3 regions of the Janthinobacterium sp. YR213 genome follow, and region 2 is predicted to be linked to each of the others. Evidence: predicted binding sites of a transcription regulator. Region 2 holds the regulator's gene; each other region holds the start of a gene.
The links. The regulator FliA, encoded in region 2, starts transcription of late flagellar genes. The targets are predictions, from matches to a motif close to CTAAAGTTTNNNNNNNNNNNGCCGNTA.
Positions count from the first base shown of each region.

Region 1: BLT98_RS22575 (DUF5610 domain-containing protein) is a predicted target of FliA. The motif match lies at 1,646-1,672, and genes of this name have one in related genera.
Region 3: BLT98_RS22205 (flagellar protein FliT) is a predicted target of FliA. The motif match lies at 2,260-2,286, and genes of this name have one in related genera.

Region 1 is NZ_FNDA01000005.1:325,739-329,896, forward strand. It holds gene BLT98_RS22570 (GGDEF domain-containing protein) at 1-853, shown strand, start outside; gene BLT98_RS22575 (DUF5610 domain-containing protein) at 960-1,574, opposite strand; gene sbcB (exodeoxyribonuclease I) at 1,721-3,169, shown strand; gene pyrF (orotidine-5'-phosphate decarboxylase) at 3,305-4,129, opposite strand.
Region 2 is NZ_FNDA01000002.1:985,648-989,805, reverse strand. It holds gene BLT98_RS13635 (hypothetical protein) at 1-113, opposite strand, end outside; gene BLT98_RS13630 (translation initiation factor Sui1) at 186-548, opposite strand; gene motD (flagellar motor protein MotD) at 613-1,395, opposite strand; gene BLT98_RS13620 (flagellar motor protein) at 1,401-2,147, opposite strand; gene BLT98_RS13615 (RNA polymerase sigma factor FliA) at 2,129-2,860, opposite strand; gene BLT98_RS13610 (MinD/ParA family ATP-binding protein) at 2,906-3,769, opposite strand; gene flhF (flagellar biosynthesis GTPase FlhF) at 3,762-4,158, opposite strand, start outside.
Region 3 is NZ_FNDA01000005.1:252,443-256,600, forward strand. It holds gene BLT98_RS22200 (M13 family metallopeptidase) at 2-2,086, opposite strand; gene BLT98_RS22205 (flagellar protein FliT) at 2,375-2,626, shown strand; gene BLT98_RS29270 (type IV pilus assembly protein FimV) at 3,044-4,158, opposite strand, start outside.

The DNA of each region.
Region 1 (4,158 bases), on a different contig from region 2:
GCGCCTCGAAGCGGGCGAAGCCATTGCCGACACGCAAGGCGCCAGCCTGTACATCGTCCTGCGCGGCTCGCTGGCCGTGGCCGCCGACACCCACACGGGCATGGATGACGGCACCGTCAGCAAGGTCTTGCCCGGCGAAAGCGTGGGCGAACAATCGGTGCTCGATGAAGCGAGCAACCTGGCCGCCATTTCCGCCCTGGAAGAAACCGATTTGCTGGTGATCGACGCGGCCATCGTCTGGGAATTGATCGAGCAGTCGAACGGCCTGGCGCGCAACCTGCTGCGCTTGCTGTCCTTCCGCATCCGCGCCGCCAATGCCCTGCTGCGCCGCCGGCAGAAACTGGGCGAATTCTACCGCCAGCTGTCGATGGTCGACAGCCTGACAGGCTTGTACAACCGCGCCTGGCTGACGGATTTACTGCCCAACATGATCGTCACGGCCCACGCCAGCGGCTCGCCCCTGTCGCTGGTGATGATCGACCTCGACCATTTCAAGCGCTTCAACGACACGCACGGCCACCAGGCTGGCGACCAGGCACTGCGCATCGCCGCGCAAGTGCTGGGCGCGGCCCTGCGGCCCACGGATTTTGCCGTGCGTTATGGTGGCGAGGAAATGATGGTGATCTTGCCCGACACCAACGAACACGTGGCCCTGCGGGTCGCCGAGCGCTTGTGCGAGCGCATGCAGCTCGCCGTCATCTTCGCCGACATGCGCAGCGCCTTGCCGCACATCACGGGTTCCTTCGGCGTGGCCAGCCTGGCGGCCGAACAGGACGACCATGCGCTGATTGCCGCCGCCGACGCGGCGCTTTACCGCGCGAAAGCCGGCGGCCGCAACCGCGTAAGCACCTGATAAAAAGCCCATGGCGTCGTTGCATTGCCTCGCCGTACATTCGTACTGTCTTCGGCAATGCGCCTAGCCCTGGACATTTTCTCAGGCGCTTCCGGCGTAATAATGATCAGGCAGCCTTGCTGTCGGCCGGCTTGGCGGCGTCATCCTTCTTGCTGCTGTGCGCGGCGATGAAGTCCGCATAGCCTTTCTGCACCAGTTCATACGTCTTGTCGATATTGCCGGCGATATCGCCTTGCAACACTTTCAAGCCGCCCAGGATGTCGCGCGCTTCCTTGAAGCCTTTTTCCATGCCGCCGCTGATGGTGTCCATGAACTTGCTCAGGGCTGTATCGTCGTCCAGGCCGGGATTCTGTTTCTTGAACGCGTCAAAAAACCCCGTCGACAGCGATACAATGCGGTTCGCCGTCGCTTCGGCACTGTTATCCTGCGAAGCCGCGTTCTGGATCGCGTCTTCGCCGTACTGGCCCTTCAGCGCTTCATTGATGTTGGTGATGGCCGTCTTGTACAGCAGTGCCAGCGGTTCGTTCTCGGAACCGATCGATACGTTCAGCGACGCCTGCATGATGGACGCGTTCAATTGCAGCTTGGTACGGTCATTCACGCTCATTTCAGTGTTGACGCCGTCCTTTTGCTGGACTTTATCGTCCTTGCCGGCAACGCCCGTACTGACGGAAGTCACGGAAGGGTTGGAATTGCCGCTTGCGGCGATGGGAATTGACACGATAGACCTCCTTGAACGGGCAATGTATGCCACCATGCGGGAAACGCGATGATGACCATCCTCTCGTGTAGTATCGGCAGGTTTTCAGAAAACTGTAGCAGCGGCCCTTTCACGGGCCCGGATAACCCATCAAGTAACGACCATCAATGACTAACCAGACCTTTCTTTGGCACGACTACGAAACCTTTGGCGCCCAGCCGCGCCGCGACCGCCCGGCCCAGTTCGCCGCCATCCGCACGGATGCAGACCTCAACGAGATCGGCGAACCGATCATGCTGTATTGCCAGCCTGCTAATGATTTCCTGCCCGACCCGCAATCGTGCCTGATTACGGGCATCACGCCGCAGCAATGTCTGCAGCTGGGCGTACCCGAACACCAGTTCGCCGCCACCGTCGAAGCGGCCTTTTCGGAACCGGGCACCATCGGCGTGGGCTACAACACCATCCGTTTCGACGATGAAGTCACGCGTTTCCTGTTCTGGCGCAACCTGATCGATCCATATGCGCGCGAATGGAAAAACCATTGCGGCCGCTGGGACATCCTCGACGTCGTGCGCATGACGCACGCGCTGCGCCCGGAAGGCATCGAATGGCCGAAGCGCGACGATGGCCAGACCAGTTTCAGGCTGGAACACTTGAGCAAGGCCAATGACCTGGCCCACGAAGCGGCGCACGATGCGCTGTCCGACGTGCGCGCCACCATCGCCCTGGCACGCCTGATCAAGGAAAAACAGCCGAAACTGTTCGAATTCTGCCTGGCACTGCACAAGAAGGACAGGGTCGCCAGCGAAATGGGCATGCACCTGGCCGCCGGCGAGCGCCAGCCTTTCCTGCACGTGTCCGGCATGTTCCCCGCCGAACGGGGCTGCCTGGGCGTCGTCTGGCCGCTGGCCACGCATCCGAGCAATAAAAACGAAATCCTCGTCTGGGATTGCGCCTACGATCCGCGTGAACTGTTCCAGCTGGACGCCGACACCATCCGTACGCGTTTGTTCACGCGCAAGGAGGCCATGCCGGAAGGTATGACGCGCCTGCCCGTGAAAAGCGTGCACCTGAACAAGTCGCCCATGCTGGTTGGCAATTTAAAGACCCTGTCGCCGGCCATGGCCGCGCAATGGGGCATCGACCTGGACGCGGCGAAGGTCAACGCGCAATTGGCCGCCACGGCGCCGAACATGGATGCCATCTGGGCCGAAGTGTTCCAGCGCCCGGGCGCGAATGTCGCGCTGGACGTGGATGAAGATTTGTACAATGGTTTCGTCAGCAACGACGACCGCCGCCTGCTCGAATCCCTGCGCCGCGACACGCCGGCCAAGCTGGCCACGGCCCGCCCTTCGTTTGCCGACGAGCGCCTGCAGGAACTGCTGTTCCGCTACCGCGCCCGCAATTTCCCGCAAACCCTGAGCGAAGCGGAAAGCCTGCGCTGGGAGCAGCACCGCGCTGCCCGCCTGTTCGACGGCGACGGCGGCGCCCGCACCATCGAAATGCTGTTTACGGAAATCGACGTGCTGTCGGAATCCGTGGATGAGCGTGGCGAGGAAATTCTGGGTGAGTTGTACGATTACGTGGAGATGGTGGCGCCCATGCGCGACTGAAAGTCGGGTAGGTCGGATTAGCGAAGCGTAATCCGACAAGTGCCGACGACGACTCATGTCGGCTTACGCCATGCGGCCAAGCCGACCTAGCAATGAAAAATGCCGGGCTAGCCCGGCATTTTTTATGCATGCAACTTAAACCGAACGATGCGCATTGATCGCATCGCGCGTTTCAATGGCCACGCGGCGTGCCGCGTCGGCGTAGTCTTCGCCAGCCTGCGGCGTGGCATAGATGATGGCGCGCGAGGAGCTGATCATCATGCCCATGCCGTTGGCCGTCTGGCCCGCGCCGACGGTGGCGGCAATGTCGCCGCCCTGGGCGCCGATGCCGGGCACCAGCAGCGGCATGTCGCCGACGATGGCGCGCACCTGCGCCAGTTCTTCAGGGAAGGTGGCGCCGACGACGAGCGCGCACTGGCCATTCTTGTTCCATTTGTCGGCCACCAGGCGCGCCACGCGCTGGTACAAGGGCACGCCATCCGTGTCGAGGAATTGCAGGTCCGAGCCGCCCGGATTCGAGGTGCGGCACAGGATGATCACGCCGCGGTCTTGCCACGCCAGGTAGGGATCGAGCGAATCCTCGCCCATGTACGGGTTCACGGTGACGGCGTCGGCGCCGTAGCGCTCGAACGCTTCGCGCGCGTACTGCGTGGCCGTCGCGCCGATGTCGCCCCGTTTCGCGTCGAGGATCAGCGGGATGTGCGGATAGTTTTCGCGCACGTAGCGGCAGATGTCTTCCAGCTGCTTTTCCGCGCCCAGCGCGCCAAAATACGCGATCTGCGGTTTGAAGGCGCAGGCCAGGTCGGCCGTGGCATCGATGATGCGCGTGCAAAAGGTGGTGATTCCATCAGGCAGATCGCGCAGTTCGGCCGGCAGTTTCGCCAGGTCGGGGTCCAGGCCCACGCACAGCAGGGAATTATTGGCCGTCCACGCGGCGGATAATTTATTGATGAAATTCACGGCACACCTTCTCTATATTCAGTTGCAAA
Region 2 (4,158 bases):
GCGGCAGCCGCATCCGCTTGCGGCGCGCCGGCGTCGGGCGCGGGCCAGTACACGAGCGCCAGTACCGCCGCGATGGCAGCGACGCTGGCGATGCCGGTCAGTTTGCTATTCATGATGAGGTGGCGCATAAAAGGAAATGCACGTTACCACAGGCCTGCGGCAGCGGGCCGCACGCCTCCGCACGCTCAGCCGCCGGCCTTTTTCGGCTGGTGGCCCAGTTTGACCAGCGCGGCCAGGATGGCGTCGACATGGTCGCCCTGCACCTCGATCACGCCATCCTTGACCGTGCCGCCCGAGCCGCACTGCGTGCGCAACTGCTTGCCCAGCAGGGCCAGCGCCATGGCGTCCAGCGGCAAACCCTTGACCACGGTGACGCTCTTGCCGCCACGGCCCTTGGTCTGGCGCGAGACGCGCACCACGCCATCGCCCGCGGGCGCCGCCTTGGCTTGCGCCTTGCATGCGCATTGCGCCAGCGGCTGGCGGCAGGCGGGACACATGCGGCCCGTTTCGGTGGAATAGACGAGACCGCCCAGGGAGCTGCTTTTCATGAGGGAACGATAAAAGAGGAAGAAAGCGCGATTGTACCAAGCGGCAGCCCGCAGTTGACGAGCGTCAGTTGGCTGGCGTAGGTGCCACCGGCGCCGTCGGCACTTCCGTCACCGTTTCGGGGATGCCCGACAAAATCGTCACGGCGACCCGGCGGTTGCGCGCGCGCCCTTCCGCCGTTTCGTTCGGCGCCACGGGGATGTTGTCGGCGTGGCCGACGGCCGTCAGGCGCGACGCCTTGACGCCGCTGGCGATGAACAGGCGCACCACGGCGCTGGCGCGCGCGGCCGACAATTCCCAGTTCGAGGCAAAGTTGGAATTACTGATCGGCTGCACGTCCGTATGCCCTTCCACCTGCACGTCGTGCGTATCGTCCTTGAGCAGCACGGCGACGGCGCGCAGGGCCTGGTCCGATTCCACCGTCAGGCGCGCCGCGCCCGGGTCGAACAGCACGCTGGCATTGATTTCCACGCTCACGCCGCGGCTCGTCTGCGTGACCCGCACCTTGCCTTCCTTCACCAGCGGCGCCAGGGTGGAGGTCAGGTCCTGCGCCAGGCGCGTCATGTGCTCTCGCTCGCGGCGGATGGCTTCCGTGCGGCGTTTCAGGGCCGGGTTCGGCAACGGAATGGCTTGCGGCGCTTCCATGATGATGGGCGGCGCGCCCTTTTCCAGGCTGAAGGCCTGGCCGATGGCATTCTGGAAGACGCGGTACTTGCCTTCGTTGACTTGCGAAATCGCGTACATGACAACGAAGAAGGCGAACAGCAGGGTGATGAAGTCGGCGTACGAGATCAGCCAGCGGTCCTGGTTGTCCGGTTCCTCGTCATACTTCCTGCGCGCGCGCCGCATCATGGTCAGTGCTCGTGCAAGAGGCTGGAAACGCGCTCTTCGATGATGCGCGTATGGTCGCCCGTGGCGATGTCGTACAGCACGGCGGCCGTGATTTCGTATTGCAGCACGCGGCGCGAAACGATGGCCTTGAGTTTATTCGCCACCGGCAGGAACAGCAGGTTGGCCAGGCCGACGCCATAAATCGTCGAGACAAACGCCACGGCGATGCCGCCGCCCAGCTTGCTCGGATCGGTGAGGTTTTCCATCACGTGGATCAGGCCCAGCACGGCGCCCAGGATGCCGATGGTCGGCGAATAGCCGGCCGCCGATTCCCACACCTTGACGGCCTGGCGTTCGGCCATTTCATAGGCGGAGATTTCCACGTCGAGCAGCTGGCGCAGCTTGTCGGGCGCGATGCCGTCGACGATCATCCTCAAGCCCTTGGCGTTGAAGCGGTCGGCCGTGTTTTCCATCAGGCGCTCGAGCGCCAGCGGGCCATCGCGCCGCGCCGTCAGGCTCCACTGCCCGATGTCGCGCGCCAGCGCGGCACGCGTGTCGGCCGGCGGCAGGAAGACCCAGCGCAGCATTTCCAGGCCGCGCACGAAGGTGCGCAGCCGCGTTTGCAGCAGCACGGCGCCGAAGGTGCCGATGACAACGATGGCAAAGGCGGCCGGCTGCAGCAGGGAGGCCATCTTGCCGCCTTCCAGTGCCTGGCCGACCAAAAGGCCCGCCAGCGCCAGCGCCAGCCCGATTACGCTGGACCAGTCCACGCCTGCTCCCTCAAGGTTGCGCGCAGGCGCGCGACGGCCTGGGTATGCAGCTGCGAGACGCGCGATTCCGACACGCCCATCACCGCGCCGATCTCCTTCAGGTTCAGCTCTTCTTCGTAATACAGGCCCATGAGTATTTTCTCGCGTGGTGGCAGCGCGTCGATGGCATCGATCACGGATTGCCGGAAATCGGTATCGAGCAGGGAACGCAAGGGGTCGCTGTCCTCGTCCACGCAGTGGCGGTCGAGGAAGCTGTCATTGCCGTCCGGGTCATGAAAGTCTTCGTAGTACACGAGCTGGTGGCCGCCGCCGTCGCCCAGCATTTCCTGGTAGTCGGCCAGCGACATTTTCAGCAGCTTTGCCACTTCCGACTCCGTCGGCGGATGGCCGAGGCGCTGCTGCAAGGTGCTCATCGCCTCTTCGATCTTGCGCATGTTCTGGCGCATGCTGCGCGGCAGCCAGTCGCTGGTGCGCAATTCGTCGAGCATGGCGCCGCGGATGCGCAGCACGGCATACGTCTCGAACTGCGCGCCATGCGTCTCTTCATAGCGGCTAATGGCATCGAGCAGGCCGATCATGCCGGCCTGGATCAGGTCATCGACCTCGACCGAAGGCGGCAATTTCGCCTTCATATGGTGCGCCAGACGCTTCACCAGCGGAATGTGCTCCGTCAGCAAATAGTCCTTGTTCGATTTCCCTTTGACCGTGTACATAGGCTGCTTATTGTTTTCTCATCTTATCTGGTGCTACGGTTCGATTCAGGCGCTGAACTGGTGCGGGCTCCCCGTCTGGTACAAGGTGCCGCCAAGCACCGGTGCCGCCGAACGGGCCAGCCGCTCGGCCAGTCCGCGAAACGCCACCGACGCGCCCGCCAGCGGAAACGCATCGACCACGCTGCGGCCCAGCCGCGCCGCGCGGTGCAGATACTCGTCGGCAGGCACCGAACCCATCGAGGTCAGCTTCACGGCCAGGTAGCGGCTCGCCGCCTGCGCCATATTATCGTATACCACTTTTGCCTCGGATTCGGAAGCGCCGGTGACGAGAATGCCGAACGGACGGCGTCCCAGTTCCTGGCTCAGGCGCTTGACCAGGCAGTACGCCGCCTTGATCGAGGTGGCGCTGGTCGAGACTTGCACGACGATATCGGACGAAGCCATCAGCGGCACGGGGAAGCAATCGCCCTCGTCTGCCACGACGCCGTCGACCAGCACGATGCCGCTCTGGCGCGCCAGCACCTCGAACGTCTTGCCCAGGCGGCGCAGTTCGTCCTCGCCCGCATAGTCCATGCTGTCCATCAAATGGTTGCGCGCGCCCAGGCTGGCCACGCCGAAGCCTTGCGGCACCTGGTGGATGACCTGGTTCAAGCCGCACTGCTGGCGCGCCACGTCGCGCAGGCTGGCGCCGTGCGCCAGTCCCAGGCGCGCCGCCACGCCATCGCTGCCGCCGCTGGCGTCGAGCAGCAGCACGTCATTGCCGCCATAGACGAGCGACGCGCCCAGATTGACCAGCATGGCGCCCTTGTCGTCCTGCGGCGTGGCCGAGAGGAACGTCATGACGCGCGGCTGCGGGCCGGCCAGCATGCGGCGCAAGCCTTCGGCCTGGTCGAAATCGAAATTAGCCAAGGTGCACCCCGCGCGCTTCATTATTGCGGGCGGCCGCCTGCGCCATCAGGAGCGGCAGTTCGGCATCGGAAAACTGCGTCGCCGCCGCATCGCGCTTGAGCTTGAAGGCGCGGTCGATCAGGTAGCCGCGGTCGGCCAGGTACAGGTCTTCCGGCACGCGCTGGCCGTTCGACACATAAAACAGGTTCAGCTTCTGGCGGATCACCACGTCGAGCACGTTGCCGATCGAGGCCGCTTCATCGAGCTTGGTCATGATGCAGCCGGCCAGGCCGCTGCCCTGGTAGGCGCGCACCACTTCGTTGAGGGTTTCCTGGGTCGCCGTGGAGTTCAGGCACAGCAGGCGTTTCACATCGGCGCCGGCGCCCGACAGCATGGCCACCTGCTCCGTG
Region 3 (4,158 bases), on a different contig from region 2:
ACTACCAGACGCGCACGCGCTGTTCCGGCGCCAGGTACAGCTGCTGCCCCGGCTGGACGTCGAAGGCCGGGTACCAGGCGTCGAGGTTGCGCACGGTGGCGGCCCGGTATTGCGCCGGCGCATGGCCATCCGTGAGGATTTGCTGGCGCGCCGCCGCTTCGCGCGCCTTGCTGCGCCAGCTGACGCCATAACCCGTGAAGAAATCGCGGTCCGCATCCGCCTGCGCCGGCTTGCCCTGCTGCGACAAGGTGAACGCGTCATGCGCGGCCGCCACGCCGGCCAGGTCGGCCAGGTTTTCGCTCAGGGTCAGCTGGCCATTCACGCTCAGGTCGGGAAACGGCTTGTAGGCCGCGAACTGCGCCACCAATTGCTTGGATGCGGTCTGGAAATGCGCCAGGTCGGCTGGCGTCCACCAGTCGCGCAGCTTGCCCTGGGCGTCGAACTGGGCGCCCTGGTCATCGAAGCTGTGGCTGATCTCGTGGCCGATGGTGGCGCCGATGCCGCCATAGTTGGCCGCATCGGATGCCTGCGGGTCGAAGAATGGCGGCTGCAGGATGGCGGCCGGAAAGTTCAGCGCATTTTGCAGCGGCAGGTTGACGGCATTGACCAGCTGTGCCGGCATGGCCCAGGCCTTGCGGTCAGGCGACTGGCTCAGCTTGGCCAGCTCCTGCCGGTAATGGAACTGTTCCGCCCGCTGCACATTACCCAGCGCATCGCCGCGCACCACGCGCAAGCCCGCATAGTTGTCCCAGCGTTCCGGATAACCGACGCCCACGTACAGGGTCTTGAGTTTTTCCTGCGCCTGCGCCTTGGTGGCCGGCGCCATCCAGTCCAGCTTGTCGATGCGACGCGAGAAGGCGGCGACGATATTCGTCACCATGTCTTGCACGCGGGCTTTCGATTCAGGCGGGAAATAGCGCTCCACGTACAGCTTGCCGACGGCGTCGCTCAGGGCCGCGTTGGTTGCCGCCAGCGCGCGCTTGCTGCGCGGCGACTGCTGCGGCGTGCCGCTCAAGGCGCTGCCGTAGAAGGCGAAGCGCTGGTCGGCGGCGGCCTTCGGCAAGGTCGTGCTGAAATGGTTGATCGCGTGGAAGGCGAGGAAATCCTTCCATGTGGCCAGCGGCACGCTCGCCACCAGCGCCGCGCTGCCCGTCATGGCCGTCGGGTGCCAGACGATGAAATCCGTCTGCTTGCCCAGGCCCGCCGCCTGGAAGAAGGCCTTCCAGTCCAGGCCCGGCGCCTTGCTGGCGAAGTCGGCTGCACGCCACGCGTTATTGCCCTTGGCGACATCGGCCGAATCTTCGCGGCTGGCATGGCTGGCGGCAATTTGCTGCTCCAGCGCAAACACGCGCGCGGCGCGGGCCGGCGCATCGCGGTAGCCAGCCTGCTTGAGCATGGCGGCGATATGCGCCTGGTAGCCCGCGCGCAAGCCCTGCATGCGGGCGCTTTCCCCCTGGTAGAACGCGCGGTCGGGCAAGCCCAGCCCGCCCTGCAGCAGGTAGGCCACGTTGCGCGTGGTGTCGTTCAAGTCTTGCGCCACCCACAGGCCGAACAGGTTTTCCGTATAAAAATTGGTGGCATTGAGCGGATCGACATCGGCGCGCAAGCTCTCGCCCAGCGCGCGGGCCAGCCCCGCCTGGTCGCGTATGCCATCGATCTTCTTCAGCAGCGGCTTGATCGGCGCCCAGCCTTGCGCTTCGATAGCTGACTCATCCATCCAGGAACGGTAGAAATCGCTGACCTGGCGCGCCGATGCATCCGCCTGCGGCGCCGCCGCCAGGCCTTCGACGAGGGCGATGATGCGCTCGTTGGTCGCATTGGCGAGGATGGCGAACGAGCCCCAGCTGCTACGGTCGGCGGGAATCTCCGTGCCGCGCAGCCAGTCGCCATTCACGTAATCGTAAAAATCGTCGCCGGGCAAGACAGCCGTGGGTGCCGCCATCGCGGCGGCAGGACTGGCGGCCGCATCCTGGCCGTGCGCGTGGACGGGACCTCCGGCCAGGGTGATGCCGGACAGGGCCAGCGCCATGGCGCGCTTGCGCCAGGAAGCAGGGAAAGAGGAAGCGGCAGCAGTGACAACGCGCATGGTGATCCTTTCAGGCAAAGTAACGACAGTAGTATGCAAAATCATAACGCGTTTTGAAGCGCCGCAACACATTCCCCTGTCACCACGACGCCAGCAGGCATGCGGCTTGGGAGGCGATTCCGGCAGCAAGTAAGCAATCATCTAAATTATTTTCATTTTTTTTCAAAAACACCCTCAAGTTCCCGTTGCAGCTGCCGTTAATCTAGACAAGCGGTAATCCATTCACTAGTTACGGGTGTGCTCATGACCTCCAACGACGTTCTCTCGATGTATGAAAATATTGCAGGAATGACCAATAAAATGGTCGTGGCCGCACGTTCGAGCGACTGGGATGGCTTGGATACCCTGGAAAACCAGTGCGCCAGCGCCGCCAGCGCGACCATGACAGGCAAGGTACCCGCCCTGGCCGGCGCCTCGCGCCTGCGCAAGATCGACTTGCTCAAGCAAATCCTGGCAAATGACCGCGAAATCCGCAGCATCACGGAACCGTGGATGACGCAGCTGCCGAGCGCCATGCCGGGTTCGCGCGCCCGCATGTAAGAAACTTGCCGCACCAGAAACGACAAAAGCACCTGCGGGTGCTTTTTTTGCGTCTGCCTCCGTGCCAGGGAGCGCGCCATCTGCGGCACCAGGCAAGGAGGGGGGGGGAATTTGGAAGGCGAGCCCCAGGTATCTCCTGGCGTCGCCTCGCTGCCGGTTGCATCCGGCGTTCGCGAGCACATCGTCGGCATCGCAAACCGCTTCCAGACCCAGGCGTTTATGCAACGCTACACCTGTTTGCCGCGCCACACTATCGTTGGTGACTGCGCCAGGCTGGGGCTGTTTTATCGTAGAGCAAGTCCACTGAATTAATCATATCACCATCTTTAAGAAATAAGCAACGCGATTGGCAAGCGTTTCCATGTATTTTTTCAATATCTTTTTTTATATCAAATTGTCGTGCCGCCTTGCATCGCGTTAACGCGAAAACGGCTCCGGTTCCGGCTCGGCCCCTACCCCGCCTTCCACCGCTTCCGTCAGCACGGGCACATCCTTCTTCTTGCGGCTGAAGGGCTTGCGCAGCAAGACCCAGTATTTCGACGGCGCGCCCGGCCCGGCCGCCTGCTTGCGCTTGCGCGCGACATACACGATGACCGCCGTCAGCAACAGGAAGACCAGAGTGCCGATGCCGAGCCACAGCAAGCCATTGCCGCCCGCCGCCTTCTCGCCCGCTGGCGGCACCAGGGGCTTGGGCTTGGCATGCGGCACCCGCGCCTCGGCCGGCGCGGCAGCAGGCGCAGCGACGGCGGCAGCGATGGCAGGCTGAGCCAGCGCCTTTTGCAAGGCGCCGAGCTTGCCTTCCAATTCGCCGAGCTTCTCATTCAAAGCCGCGTTTTTCTCATCCAGCGCAACGCACGCTTGCGCCTGCTCCACATTGGCCTGCGGCGCGCAAGCGGCGACGGGCGCCGTCGCGCGGCGCAACGGCGCCGGACGCAGCGCGGGTACAGCCGGCGCGGGCGCGGCCGGCGGCACGAACACGCGCGCCGGGCGCACGAGGCCCTCGGCGCGCGCGCGGGCCGCCAGCGCGGCGGCATCGGGTGACGGCGCACCGGCCGCAGCCCGTGGCAGCGGTGAGGATACGGATATGGGTACGGGCACGGGAATCGCGGGCCGGACTGGCGCACTGACGGCAGCGGCAGCAGGCGGGGCCGCCGTCAGCCACACGGTGCCCAGGCGCACGACGGCGCCATTGCCACTGCCCAGCAACAAATACAGATGCACATGGCCCGCCTGGATCGCTTGCCGGGTACTCACGCGCACATAGTGGCGCCCGCCGCGTTCCAGCGGACTGATCGTCAAGGTTTGCAGGGCCGGATCCATGCCGATGCCGCCACCGCGGTACACATCGGGCGAAGCCAGGCGCACGGCCACGCCATTGGCTTCCTCGGGCGCCAGGGCCGTCAGTTCGATTTCGGCCAGCAGAGGCTGACCCACATGCGACAGCACCGCCATCTCGCCCAGTTCGGCCGCCATGACGGGCGGCAAGGCCAGGCTGGCGGCGGCGCACGCGATCAGGGACCAACGGGGAAGGC